Regions from separate parts of the Bradyrhizobium sp. CCGB01 genome, predicted to be linked through region 3. Evidence: riboswitches for the same ligand, from Rfam matches in the RefSeq annotation. Region 3 holds a riboswitch; each other region holds the start of a gene.
The links. Region 3 has a riboswitch for cobalamin ahead of metE (5-methyltetrahydropteroyltriglutamate--homocysteine S-methyltransferase). Riboswitches for the same ligand answer to the same signal wherever they lie in the genome.
Positions count from the first base shown of each region.

Region 1: linked by a shared signal. The riboswitch ahead of NLM25_RS24555 (TonB-dependent receptor plug domain-containing protein) and the one ahead of metE (5-methyltetrahydropteroyltriglutamate--homocysteine S-methyltransferase) in region 3 are both predicted to bind cobalamin.
Region 2: linked by a shared signal. The riboswitch ahead of NLM25_RS15125 (TonB-dependent receptor domain-containing protein) and the one ahead of metE (5-methyltetrahydropteroyltriglutamate--homocysteine S-methyltransferase) in region 3 are both predicted to bind cobalamin.

Region 1 covers NZ_JANADK010000001.1:5,321,477-5,325,760, reverse strand. Annotated here, with positions in the region: gene NLM25_RS24580 (adenylate/guanylate cyclase domain-containing protein) at 1-397, shown strand, start outside; gene NLM25_RS24575 (hypothetical protein) at 524-700, shown strand; gene NLM25_RS24570 (hypothetical protein) at 853-1,065, shown strand; gene NLM25_RS24565 (hypothetical protein) at 1,167-1,424, shown strand; gene NLM25_RS24560 (hypothetical protein) at 1,546-1,767, shown strand; cobalamin riboswitch at 1,842-2,056, shown strand; gene NLM25_RS24555 (TonB-dependent receptor plug domain-containing protein) at 2,167-4,281, shown strand.
Region 2 covers NZ_JANADK010000001.1:3,308,580-3,312,863, reverse strand. Annotated here, with positions in the region: gene NLM25_RS15130 (methyltransferase domain-containing protein) at 1-834, opposite strand, end outside; cobalamin riboswitch at 1,181-1,389, shown strand; gene NLM25_RS15125 (TonB-dependent receptor domain-containing protein) at 1,586-3,961, shown strand; gene NLM25_RS15120 (GFA family protein) at 4,105-4,284, shown strand, end outside.
Region 3 covers NZ_JANADK010000001.1:1,796,330-1,800,613, reverse strand. Annotated here, with positions in the region: gene NLM25_RS08145 (TauD/TfdA dioxygenase family protein) at 1-692, opposite strand, end outside; cobalamin riboswitch at 1,403-1,628, shown strand; gene metE (5-methyltetrahydropteroyltriglutamate--homocysteine S-methyltransferase) at 1,728-4,055, shown strand.

The sequences.
Region 1 (4,284 bases), 3.5 Mb from region 3:
GAACCTCGCCTCGCGGCTCGAGCTCGTCAACAAGGTCTACGGCACCCGCATCCTGGTCTCGCAGGCGACGGCGGACGCGATCGGCGCGGCCTGCGAGCTGCGCGAGATCGATCGCCTGGCGGTCGCCGGCCAGAGTGCGCCGCAACCCATCTTCGAGGTGATGAGCAAGGCGCATGGGCTCAGCGTTCCGCAGGAGAGCTTGCGCGCGCACTATGCCGAAGGCCTCGCCGCCTATCGCGCGCGGCGCTTCGACGATGCCCGGACCGCGTTCAATGCCGCACTGGAAACCGTCCCGGGCGATGGCCCCTCGCGCACGCTGCTCGCCCGTATCGCGCAGTTCGAGGCCGATCCGCCGGGCGTGGAATGGGACGGCGCCTGGCGGCTGGAGCAGAAATAGGTAGTCACATCCTCTCCCTGCGGCCCGCGCTGGCGAAAATTGATTCTACTCCATAACGATGTTCGCAGTGACGTATTTCCCGGGCTTAGGTTACGTGTCCTTGAGGCGTTTGACGGGGACACGCCAATGACAGAACTTGAGGACAGGCTGGAGCGGTTTGAGACTCTCACCGCCGAATGCGAGCTGATTGCCAAGCTCGCCACCGACAGCACCAAGCGCGAATTTTATTTGAAGCTCGGGGAGCAGTACCGCCAGCTGGCGGTCGATATGCGGTACGTGATCGCGGCCAGGGCCGCGGCCTGAGGCCGGCTGCAAGCCGTTCTTAATGTTTGGCGCGCATCCTCCTGGATGCGAGCGTCGCGATCCATGATTGCTCGCGGTGGGAATGCCGAGGTCCGTTGCGATGCAGCGTATCTCGCCGACGTCGCTTTGCCGCTCCTTACCAGGGCAATCCCATGCGCCTGCTTGCAGTCCTCATCTTCGCGCTCATGACGGCGGCCTGCAACCAGGAGCAGGACATCACCGGCTCGACGCCGGTCTGCGCGATGCGGAACTACAGCTCCTACAATCCCCGCGACATGAACCAGTGCGTGGCCGCCTGCAAGGCGTGCGACCACGGCAACACGGTCACCTGCACCACGTCATGCACCCTCAAGGGCGCCCACTGAGCGGCGGAGGTTCGGGAGCCGGGGCTGACGGTGCTCGGGCACCGGAACGATTCACAAGGGTTAATCATTGAAGGGATGGGCAGGACGCGGAGTCCTATGGAATGGGTATGCTCGATCCCGGTCGGTTCCTGGTGTCGTGCTCGCATTGCAATGCATGGCCGATGGCGGCCAACGTAAAGCGTGCGAGCTGGTCGGCGTCGCCGCACGAGGTCCGCTTCGTATGCCCGCGCTGCCGCCGCGAGGAGACCGCCATCATCTCCGCCTCGGGTGAACTGACCCCGATCCGGCGCATCGACGTCCCGCCGCGCGACGTCACCGCGGCCTGGGCGCAGGCCCAGCGGCCAAGAGGGCGGGCATAGCCCACCCGTCACAATAGGACAGGGCGGGCGTAGTCGGTTCTGCACAGGGCCCGGTGCCGTTTGGAACCCGGCCGACCGCCAGGCGTTTTAGCCCGACATCAAACGCATCAAGGTCCTGCGAATGATCAGCGAGCATTTCGACACCCGCACACGGATCAACATGAAGCTGGCGCTGGATCGGGTCTGCCGCAATCGCCCGGTCGGCGAGGACCATGACTTCCGCAGGTCCGTTGCCGAACACATCATCCGATGCGCGCTCACGGGCCGCACCGGCATCGGCCAGCTCGTCGATGCCGGCGAGCGGGCGATGATCAGGACGCGTCAGCAGCGGGAGCCGACCTGATTGCGCCAGGTCAACCTGCGCGCGGTGCTGCGACGATCATGCAATCAGCCGATTGACTCACCGCTCCAACGACCCGTAAATTGGATCCTGACGGTTCTCCTCACGGAGATCAAAAGGGAACGTTGTGCGGGATTGTCCCAACGCCGGGATATTCTCAATGCAGCGGCTGCCCCCGCAACTGTAAGCGGTGAATCTTTCGTCATATGCCACTGGGAATCTCGGTCCTGGGAAGGCGACGTAAGGTAACGACCCGCGAGCCAGGAGACCTGCCGTCAGCCGTGGTCACACGCGAAGATGTCGGTCGGGGAGTACAGACATTAGCTTCACCGGAGCAATCGATCGCTCCGTGAAACCTCGTTCGCTGTGACGTGCCACTGACGTCATACCGAGGTTACAAGAGTGTCCCGTATTGTCTCTGCCGCCAGGCGCCTCAGCGCCGGCCTCTTCACGTCTGTTTTCCTGTACTCGTTCAATCCTTCCGCCGCGTTCGCCCAACAATCGGCATCGCCCAATCTGCTGCCCCCGGTCGAAGTCGGGCCATCCGAGCGTACGGCTCGGCCACCGGCCGTACGACATACGTCTGACAAGCCCGAGCGCGGGCGCGTCGTTCGAGCGCTGAGACCAGTGCCGCCGGTATCGCCCCCCGTTGCCGGTATATCCGCGGCCAATCTGTTTCCAACCGTCGTTGTCAGTCCAACTGGCATTGTCACTCCGACCAATCTGGTCGCGAGCTCGGTGACCGTCCTGACCGCCAGGGATATGGAGCGCGATCAGCGCCGCACAGCGTCCGATGCGCTCAGCGCCGTTCCCGGGCTCAACCTCGTCCAGACCGGCGGACCGGGCGGACAGACGTCGGTCTTCATGCGCGGAACGAACTCCAATCACACCAAGGTCCTGATCGACGGTATCGACGTCAGTGATCCCGGCAATCCGAACCGATCGTTCGACTTCGGCCAGTTGTTGACCTCCGACATTCAGCAGATCGAAGTCCTGCGCGGCCCGCAGGGCGGTCTCTACGGCGCGGATGCGCTGGGGGGCGTGATTTCCTTCGTGACCAAAAAGGGTGATGGTCCCGCCCGCGCGACCGGCTCGGTCGAGGGAGGCTCGTTCGGGACGTTCAATCAGACGGCAGGTCTGAGCGGGTCACAGGACCACTTCAACTATGCCTTCAACGTCGCGCATTTTCGCGCAAGCGACGTGCCGGTGACGCCTGTCGAACTGCTGCCGCCGGGCCAGAAGGCGATCGGCAATTCTTACGACAACATGACTTATTCGACCAAGCTCGGTGCCGATGTCAGCGAAAGCCTGACGCTCAATGGCGTCGCGCGCTACACCGACGCCACGCTGCGCTTCACGGGAGACACGTTTGATCCCGTGACACTTGCCAGCTTTCCCGCCGCCGCGCAAAGCACGCAGACCGTGCATCAGCTGTTCACGCGCGGCGAGGCGGTCTGGTCCATTCTCGACGACCGGATGAAGAGCTATTTCGGCGTCAACTACACCAACCACTGGAACCACAACATTTCGCCGGGCGATGCGATGCCGACCATCACCACCGGCGATCGTGTCAAATACGATTGGCACACCACCACACGGCTCGCGCCCAACAACAATGTCATCATCGGCGCCGAGCATGAGACCGAAACGCTGCAAACGGCGACGGTCTCCGCCCAGAACGTCAACAAGGCAGGATATATGGAGTTGCAGTCCCAGTTCGTGGACCGCGTCTTCTTCACGGCCAACGTCCGGCAGGACGACAACGAGCGGTTCGGCGAGCACCCGACCTTTCGCCTGACGTCAGCCGTGATCGTGCCGGTCACGGACACGAAGTTCAGGGGAAGCTACGGCACGGGATTCAAGGCGCCAACGCTCAACCAGCTTTACGTCAGCTTTCCTGCGTTCTTCTTCTTTGCGAATCCCAACCTCAAACCCGAGGAAAGCGTTGGATATGACGCAGGCTTCGAGCAGCCCTTGTTCAACGATCGCATTCGCTTCGGGTCGACCTACTTCCGCAACAACATCACGGACCTGATCCAGAGCACGTTCGATCCAGTGACATTCACGAGCACCAACACGAATATCGGCAGGGCCATCACGGAAGGCACGGAAAGCTTCGTCGCCGCCGCAATCACCGACCGCCTCCGCGTTCGTGCCGATTACACCTTTACCCGCGCCGTCGATGCGACGGCGGGACTGGAGCTGCTGAGGCGTCCGAAGGAGAAGTGGAGCGCGAATGTCATCTGGAATCCGATCGATCCGCTCACGCTGTCCGCGACCGTGCTGCACGTCGGAAGTTTCGTGGACGGCAACCGCGACTTCAGCATTCCGCGTCTGCTGGCGCCGGCCTACACTGTCGTCAACGTGGCCGCCGAATATCTGGTCACCGATCAGATCAAGGTATTTGGCCGGGTCGATAATCTCGCCAATGTGCGCTACCAAAATCCGACAGGCTTTCTACAGCCGGGACTCGGCGTCTATGGCGGCATTCGCCTTGCGAATTACGACGTCAGATAGCGG
Region 2 (4,284 bases), 1.5 Mb from region 3:
CCGCTGCGCCCTGCCCCGCGGCAGGCCGCGCACGAACTCGCAGACGCTGCCCGGCTTCTCGGCCCTTCGCAAAAAGCTGTCTACGATGTCCTCCTTGAGGAACTTCAGGAGGTTGAATGGCTCCCGCTCGCAGATGGTCAATCGCAGGCCATGTCGCCGGCATACGGCATCAAACGCCTCCTTCGTCCAGCGGCCAATGTGGTTCGGCGGCATGTCTATGAGCGACCCATGGCACTCCATGTAGTTCGTTCGGATTTCGTTTGGCACGGCGATGAAGACAGAGCCCTGCGCCTTGAGGAGGTACTTCAATCGGGCGAAGACGTCATCTACCCGGTCCATGTGCTCGAACACCTGAAACATGAAGATGATGTCGAAGCCCTCCTTCATGGGGGCGAAGCCCTCCTCTCGAAAGTCGACCGAAAAGGTCTTGTAGCCTTTCGATCGCAATGCCTGTTGCGCCGTTTCGTTGTAGTCGACCGCGTAAATATCGGACGCGTGAAAGAATTTGTCCCTGATGCGATCGAGAAAATACCCGAACCCCGCCCCCACATCGATCGCAGTTTTTCCGGCGGTGCCGAGGCCGTTCAGTTCCTCGATTGTCCTTGCATACTCCCATTTCATGGCTGGATAGGAAGGGTGCGGCGCGGCCAGGTTATAAAACTCCGCGCCCCCCGCGACGAAGGGATCTGCAAAACCGAATCCGCAATCTGCGCATTTGCGGATATCGCAGGTGTCGCGCCCCCAGAGAACCGACAGGTGGCGTGTTAATTTTCGAAAGCGATCCGGATACTGGCGCGGATTGACGAAGGATCGAGAGGCCTGATCTGCGGTCACTTCGAACAATTTGGCAGTTGATGCATTGCCGCATGCTGGACAAGTGCTCATCTCTCCCGACCTCATTCAGACCTTTTGACGAAGAGTGGTCGCGTTCAACTATCTCGTCATCATTCAAATGAAGGCTGTCGAAGGCGAGTCCGGGGCCGCGGACAAGCGGAGGTAGACCGGTTGCGGCGCACAGGCGCCTTCCTGACAGCGACGGCTCACCCGCGTAGACCGGAAGTGGCCGGGCGCTGGAGCTGCGACCAGGCGACAGCTCGGGCAAAACAGCAACACAAGGCCACCATCGAAGCACCAGCCAGCCGAAGAGGCCCGGCGGATGTTGACGGGGTCATCGCCGGATGCCAGTTTCGTGATCGGTAGTGTCCGCAAGGACTACTTAAGGGAATGCGGTGCGTCCACGTCGGTGGGCAATTCCGCGGCTGCCCCCGCAACTGTAGGCGGATAGCCGACGACCAAACGAACCACTGGAGCCCCGCTTGGGCCTCTGGGAAGGCGGTCGAAGGCGATGACCCGCGAGCCAGGAAACCTGCTGCCAGCCATGAGTCACGCGCGAACGCATTGGGCGGGGTGCCCCGATGTCTTGAAGTAGCCGGTGCATCTGCCGCCTGGGGCGAAGGCAGATGACTAAGGCAACCGCGGTGACGGTCTGTTTGCGTCGCCGCAGAGCGTTGTTGTGCAAAATCTTCATTTCGATTCCGGCATTGCGCCGGCGTATTGGCGTGTCCGGATCGGCGTCTCGCAGGCCATGCCTGCCGTGCTCGCCCTGCTGCTCTCGACATCGCTGTCCTCCGTCGCGGTGGCGCAGGCCGCGGCCCGCGATAACGCCTCCCGCGAGATCGACCCGGTGACCGTCTCTCCGGCCACACCCAGGCCGGCTCCTGCTGTCAGCCCCGGCAATCAGAGGTCGCGGACCGCGCGCCGGGCCACGGGGCGCAATCGCGCCGCCTCAGCCGTCGCCGTTCCGGCACCCCAGTCTCCGAGCGATCAGGTGCAGACGCCGCTCAACACGGCTGTCGTCACCGAGGTCGGCTCCCGGCTAGGGATCACGGCACGGGAAACGCCGGCGACCGTCGAGGTCATCGACCAGCAGACCATGCGGCTCCTCGGCATCAGGACCACCACTGACGCGGCCAAGGCGGCGGTCGGCGTGACCGGCGGCGATGCGCCCGGCGCACCCGCCATCTTCTCGATGCGCGGCTTTTCCGGCGACCAGATTTCCACCCTCTACAACGGCATTTCGATCGGGCCGTCGACCATGACCGGCCGCCCCATGGACACCGCCAATCTGCAGCAGGTGGAGATCATCAAGGGGCCTGACTCGCTGATCGCCGGCCTTGGCGCGACCGGCGGCGCCGTCAACTACGTGACCAAGGCGCCGCACACCGGGAATGTCGTCAACGACGCGTTCGCGTCCTACGACTCCTTCAACGGCTATCGCGCCGGATACGGATCGGGCGGCAGCACGCTCGTCAACGGCCTCGACTACCGCTTCGACATCAGCCATTCCAACGACAAGAGCTTTATCGACGACACCTATGCGAAGCTCAGCAACGTCTCGGGACAGCTGAACTACCGCGTCAACGAGAGCCTGAAGATCTGGGGCGCGGCCGAATACAGACAGGACAAGGACCGTTTCTACTGGGGCACGCCGCTGGTGCCCGCGAATGCGCCGGGCATCGTGCCGACATCGGGCATCGTCTCGGGCCGGTGGACCAACTACTATCTCAACGGCCACACCGGGACGCTCAACCCCGTCACCGTGGACGCGCGCACGCTGACCACCACCTACAACGTGCTCGACAATCACAGCGGCGCCAGCGAGCTCTGGCTGCGCAGCGGCTTCCAGTGGGACATCACCAACAACATCTCGCTGCGGAGCCAGGTCTACGGCTACGACGCGCACCGGCACTGGTTCAACAACGAGATCAATTCGTTCGACGATTCCGGGCCGAACAACGTCTATCGCGAGCGGCTGGCGCTGGACCACGCGCAGCGGCTCTACGGCAACATCACCGACCTCACCGTCAATTCCAACTTCAGTGGGATGGACAACCGTTTCGTCGCCACCGTCATGGCGAGCAGCTCGCAGTTCAACGTCTCGCAGGACACGCTGTTCTTCTCGGACACGGTCGACCTGATCAATCCGGACCGCGGGCTTTACGGGCCACGCAGCGACGAGAAGATCTACACGCACCTCAACTCCGCCTCGCTCGCGTTCGAGGACCGGCTCAAGCTGACCTCGACCTTCGCACTGATCGGCGGCATCCGCTTCGAGGACATCGAGCTGTCGCGCACGCGCTTCTCGCCGGACGGCGTGTTGCGCACCGACCGCGGCTATCCGTTCTCGAAGACGTTCAACCCGGTCACCGGCCGGGTCGGCTATACCTGGGAGGTCACCCCGGGCGTCATGCTGTACAGCCAGTATGCAACGGCGGCGGACCCGACGGTCGCCAACATCTTCATCCTCGCGCCGCAGGTGCCGCTGCTGCTGACGACGTCGCGCACCTACGAGACCGGCGTGAAGCTGCAATCGGCCGACAAGCGCGCGGAGGCCACGTTCTCGGCCTTCGACATCGAGCGCAAGAACGTCTACGTCCCCGAAAGCGGCATCGTCTTCAACGTCGCGGGCAAGATCGCCTCCAAGGGGGTCGAGATCGCCGCGGCGGTCAACCCGGTCGGCGGCCTGAAGCTCTGGGGCAACGTCGCCTTCGTGCAGTCGCGCTTCATCGACTTCAACTATGTCGACGGCAATGGCGACTTCCAATCCTATTCGGGCAAGACGCCGCCCAACGTTCCGAACTTCGTCGCCAATGCGGGGGCGTCCTACCGCTTCGACACGAAACTGCCGGTGGAGATCGGCGGCCTCGTCCGTCACGTCGGCGACCGCTTCAACTTCCAGGACAATCTGGTCACGATGAACGCCTACACGATCTTTGACGCGTTCGCGTTCGTCGATATCCCAAAAGCTTATTTCCCGGGCGTCGATCGGACCCGGATCAGCTTTCGCGTGAAGAACCTCACGAACAAGCTCTACGCGGCATGGGGCGATCCCGGCTATACCGATCAGATCATCCTGGGCGCACCGCGCAGCTACGAGGTCGCGGCTTCATTCAGGTGGTGATGGACCGAATGCAATCACCACGACTGCGATGGCAGCAGTTGTCACGCGACAGTAGGACGCAATCGCACATCGATTACGCCGTTGAAGCAGCAAGTCTCGAGAGCTATCGATCCCCGAAACCGGCCTTCAATCGGGAGGAACGCATGAGCACCATCACCGGCGGTTGTCACTGTGGCGCAATCCGTTATCAGGTCGAGGGCGAGGCGATCGTGCATGCGCTGTGTCACTGCCGCGACTGTCGACTTCACGCCGGCGCGCCGGTCGTCGGCTGGACGATGTACGCGGATGATGCCGTCAAGGTGACGACGGGCGAGCCCAGGGTC
Region 3 (4,284 bases):
TCAAACAGCTTCTGACCGTCGTATTTTGGGATGCCAACAAAACGTTGTACTAGGGCGCCGAGCACCAGCGTGCGTTCGCCGGTCTCAGGGTGGACGCGCACGACAGGATGCTCCGTCTGATAGACCGTTTTCGTGAAGACTTCGTCCAAGTGCTTCTTATCGAGCTCGCTGGCGCGGGGCATTATTGCGTAGTCGAATGCATTGCTGTGGAAGGCCCAGAGCTTGTCCGCAAGCCGTTGCAGCGGCGGTGCCAGGTCGAGGTAAGCCGTGACGGCATTTGACCAGACTGTATCGCCACCGAAAGATGGCATCACAATGCCGCGCAGCACCGCTATCTTGGGGTAGGCATCGACGAACGTTCCATCCGTGTGCCACAGGTCGGCTCGGCTACCGGCGCGAGCCGAATCAAGCTCGATGATCGACGCTGTTCCATTAATGGCACCGCGCATCGGATGAGCCGCCAGACTTCCGAAACGAAGAGCAAAGCGCTCCTGTTCGGCGTCGTCGAGATGTCCTTGGTCGCGAAAGAAGACAACCTTGTGCTCGAGCAACAGCTCATTGATGGCGGCGATCGTTTGGTCGGGCAGATCGCCCGAGAGCTTGACCTTTCGAATTTCTGCGCCGATGCGCGCTGCGCGTTTGATGACGTCGGCGCGAGGAATGACACTATCCGAGACGATCATTGCATTCACAGCGGCACTCTCCAAATTGAGAGATCTGCGGTTCGATCGCCAGACCAAGCTACTCAGCTGGGATAGAACCTGTCGAACGCCACGTTGCGGACAGCATAGCGCCAATCCGTCAAAACCGAGTGACCCCGAGGAGCCGATTTATGCGCGCTTCGGGGTCTCGAAGAGGTGAGGTCTGGCCTGCGTGACGGTTTCTTATCTATTGATTGACCGAATCTGTCAGTTGGATCAATTGCTAACATTGGTAGTTGACTGAGGCATAGGCTTTACTACTCGCTGGCCAATTGATGCAGAAATTGCAGCTCCGTTCAGCGCCGAACGCGCAAAAAAACACCAGTCGGGTGGATAGAGGAATGAGAGAGGGCCCGTGAGATCGATCCTGATGGGAAGCTCAGCGCTAAAGAGCCGCAGTGCTAATCTCATGCGATCGGAAGTCCCAAGAGTAGAGTTGTTCGATCGGTGTTACCGTCCTCACAGCGTCGGAGGTCCAACACCATCGGCGACGCGATCATATGGCCTTCCCCCAGCGCTCCGGGGCGAACAAGGCTTAGGAAACACGTTACGGCGCAAGGTTAGCGTTTTTCGGCCAAGCTCGTCGGGCTGATGCAAGCGCAGAGGTTTACACCATTGATTGCCACGGACTTAAGAACCTCATACCTGCCAGCATGCCGCGGAAAAGGTGATCATGAGGTTGACGTAATCCTTAGGTTACAGATAATCGAAGGCGTCGAGGTTCTTCAGGTCTCGCCTGATCTGGAGCTAAGAGGGAAGCCGGTGCGCTCTGGATCCTTTCGGGATCGAAGTAATGCCGGCGCTGCCCCCGCAACTGTAAGCGGCGAGCCTGCATTCACACGTGTCACTGAAGCAGACGCTTCGGGAAGACCGGATGTAGGCGATGACCTGCGAGCCAGGAGACCTGCCCCGACAACATAATCGTCCACGGGCGGGGTGTCCGGTGGTACGCTAAAGCAGCAGGCGCTTCGCAGCCCTCCTGCCTGCGTCCGCCATGGCTGCCCCCCAAACAATGGGGTTAAAGCTATGTCTATTCTCTCACTTCCTGTCGCAACACTCGGCATGCCACGTATCGGGCCACGCCGCGAACTCAAGCAGGCACTCGAAGGCTTCTGGGCCGGTAAGATCAGCAACCAGCAGCTTCTTGAAACTGCAGCCGGTCTTCGTGTCGCAAATTGGGCGCGTCAGAACTCGCTTGGCGTCACCGTCATCCCGTCAAATGACTTTTCACTCTACGATCAGGTTCTCGACACGAGCGTCATGGTTGGTGCCATTCCGGAAGCGTATGGCTGGGACGGCGGTCCGGTTTCGCTGAAGACTTATTTCGCTATGGCGCGCGGCTCGCAAACCGAGGATCATGAAGCGAGTTGCAGCCACGCCGATGATGCCCGCCCCTCTGCCGCGCAGGAGATGACCAAGTGGTTCGATACGAACTATCACTACATGGTGCCCGAATTCCATCAAGGTCAGACCTTCAGGCTCTCCTCCCGAAAGCCGATCGAGGAATATGAGGAGGCGAAAGCCCTTGGCTATCAGACGCGTCCTGTTCTGGTAGGACCAGTCACCTTCCTGAAGCTTGGCAAGGGCGCCGATCTGACTTTTGATCCGATTTCGCTGCTCGATAGCCTCGTGCCGGTCTATGTTGAGGTACTCAAGGAACTAGCGAAACGCGGAGCCGAGTGGATTCAGCTTGATGAGCCGTGCCTTGTGATTGATCTTGACGAGACCACGCGGAATGCGCTCCAGCGCGCCTATAAGCGTCTCGCCGACGACGTACCTGGCATTAAGGTCATGGTTGCAACTTATTTCGGGGCGATCGGCGACAATCTGTCGACCGCTCTGGAGCTGCCTGTGGCCGGACTGCACGTCGATCTTGTTCGCGCTCCCCAACAATTGAATCAGATTGAATTCGGCGCCCGCGCGGACCTTATGATTTCGCTCGGCGTGATCGATGGTCGCAACGTGTGGCGTTCCAACCTGTCGGCGCTTGTGGACCGGCTCAAGCCCGTCGTTGCCAGGCTCGGCAAGGATCGCCTGCAGCTGGCGCCCTCCTGTTCGCTCATACACGTCCCCATCGACCTTGAGCTCGAGACCGAGCTCGATTTGGACGTGAAGAGCTGGCTTGCATTCTCGGTTCAGAAGATCGGGGAACTCGCGGCCTTGGCGAAAACGCTTGCGGGCGATGAGAATGTCGCCGCGCTTGCCGAATCAGACCTTGCGGCAACGGCTCGCCGAGTATCCTCAAAAATCCATGACACGGCCGTCGCGCAGCGGACGGCCGCGATTGGCGATGATATGCGCCGCCGCAATAGCGCGTTTGCGAGCCGGACCGAAATTCAGCGCAAGCGATTCGGCCTGCCCCTTTTCCCCACGACGACGATCGGATCATTCCCGCAGACGACCGAAGTTCGCAAGGCCCGCGCGGCCCATGCCAGTGGGAAGTTGACAGACGTACAGTATGAACACTTTCTGAAGAAGGAAACGGCTCACGCCGTCCACTGGCAGCAAGACATCGGGCTCGACGTGCTCGTCCACGGCGAGTTCGAGCGCAACGATATGGTCCAATATTTTGCTGAGCAGCTCTCCGGATTCGTGTTCACCAAGCACGGTTGGGTACAGTCTTACGGCTCTCGTTATGTTCGCCCTCCGATCCTGTTCGGTGACGTCTCCCGGCCGAAGCCGATGACCGTTCGGTGGTGGAGCTACGCGCAATCGTTGACCAAAAGGCCTATGAAGGCAATCCTTACGGGGCCCGTGACGGTCCTGAATTGGTCGTTCGTCCGTGACGACATTCCGCGCAGCGAGGCCTGCCGACAGATCGCGCTCGCGATCCGTGACGAAGTCGCCGACCTCGAAAAGGCCGGTGCAACCATGATCCAAATCGATGAGGCTGCGCTTCGCGAAGGTTTGCCGCTCCGCCGATCCGAGTGGAAGCCTTATCTGGACTGGGCAGTGGACAGCTTCCGCATATGCTCGTCCGGCGTCGTCGATGCAACGCAGATCCATACCCACATGTGCTATTCGGAGTTCAACGCCATCATCGACGCAATTGCCGCGATGGACGCGGATGTCATCTCGATCGAAACGTCCCGTTCTAAGATGGAGCTGCTTGATGCATTCACGGCGTTTAAATACCCGAACGACATCGGCCCCGGCGTCTATGACATCCACTCGCCTCGCGTTCCGGAAGCCAATGAGATGGGAGATCTGATCGCGCTGGCTCGCCGACGGCTGTCGGACTCACAGCTCTGGATCAATCCGGATTGCGGCTTGAAGACTCGCAAATGGGACGAAGTGCGTCCGGCACTGGCCAACATGGTCGCAGCCGCCCGCGAACTGCGCAAGGCCTGCTGATTCCAGCGTGACCTTACCATAGAGCCGCGTTCGTTCGACGGAGCTTGTCGGATCCACCCGCAACTGCCCCCGCAGCAGCTTCGCCGGCGGGAGCGACGAAGACGGGTTTATCGGAGGCTCCGCGGCCATGCCGATAACCCTGTGTTCGACAGCTAGTACGAACAATAACACATCAGATTGCATATTCGTGAAAAGTCACCGGCGACGTTTTCCATCACACGCCTCAAGC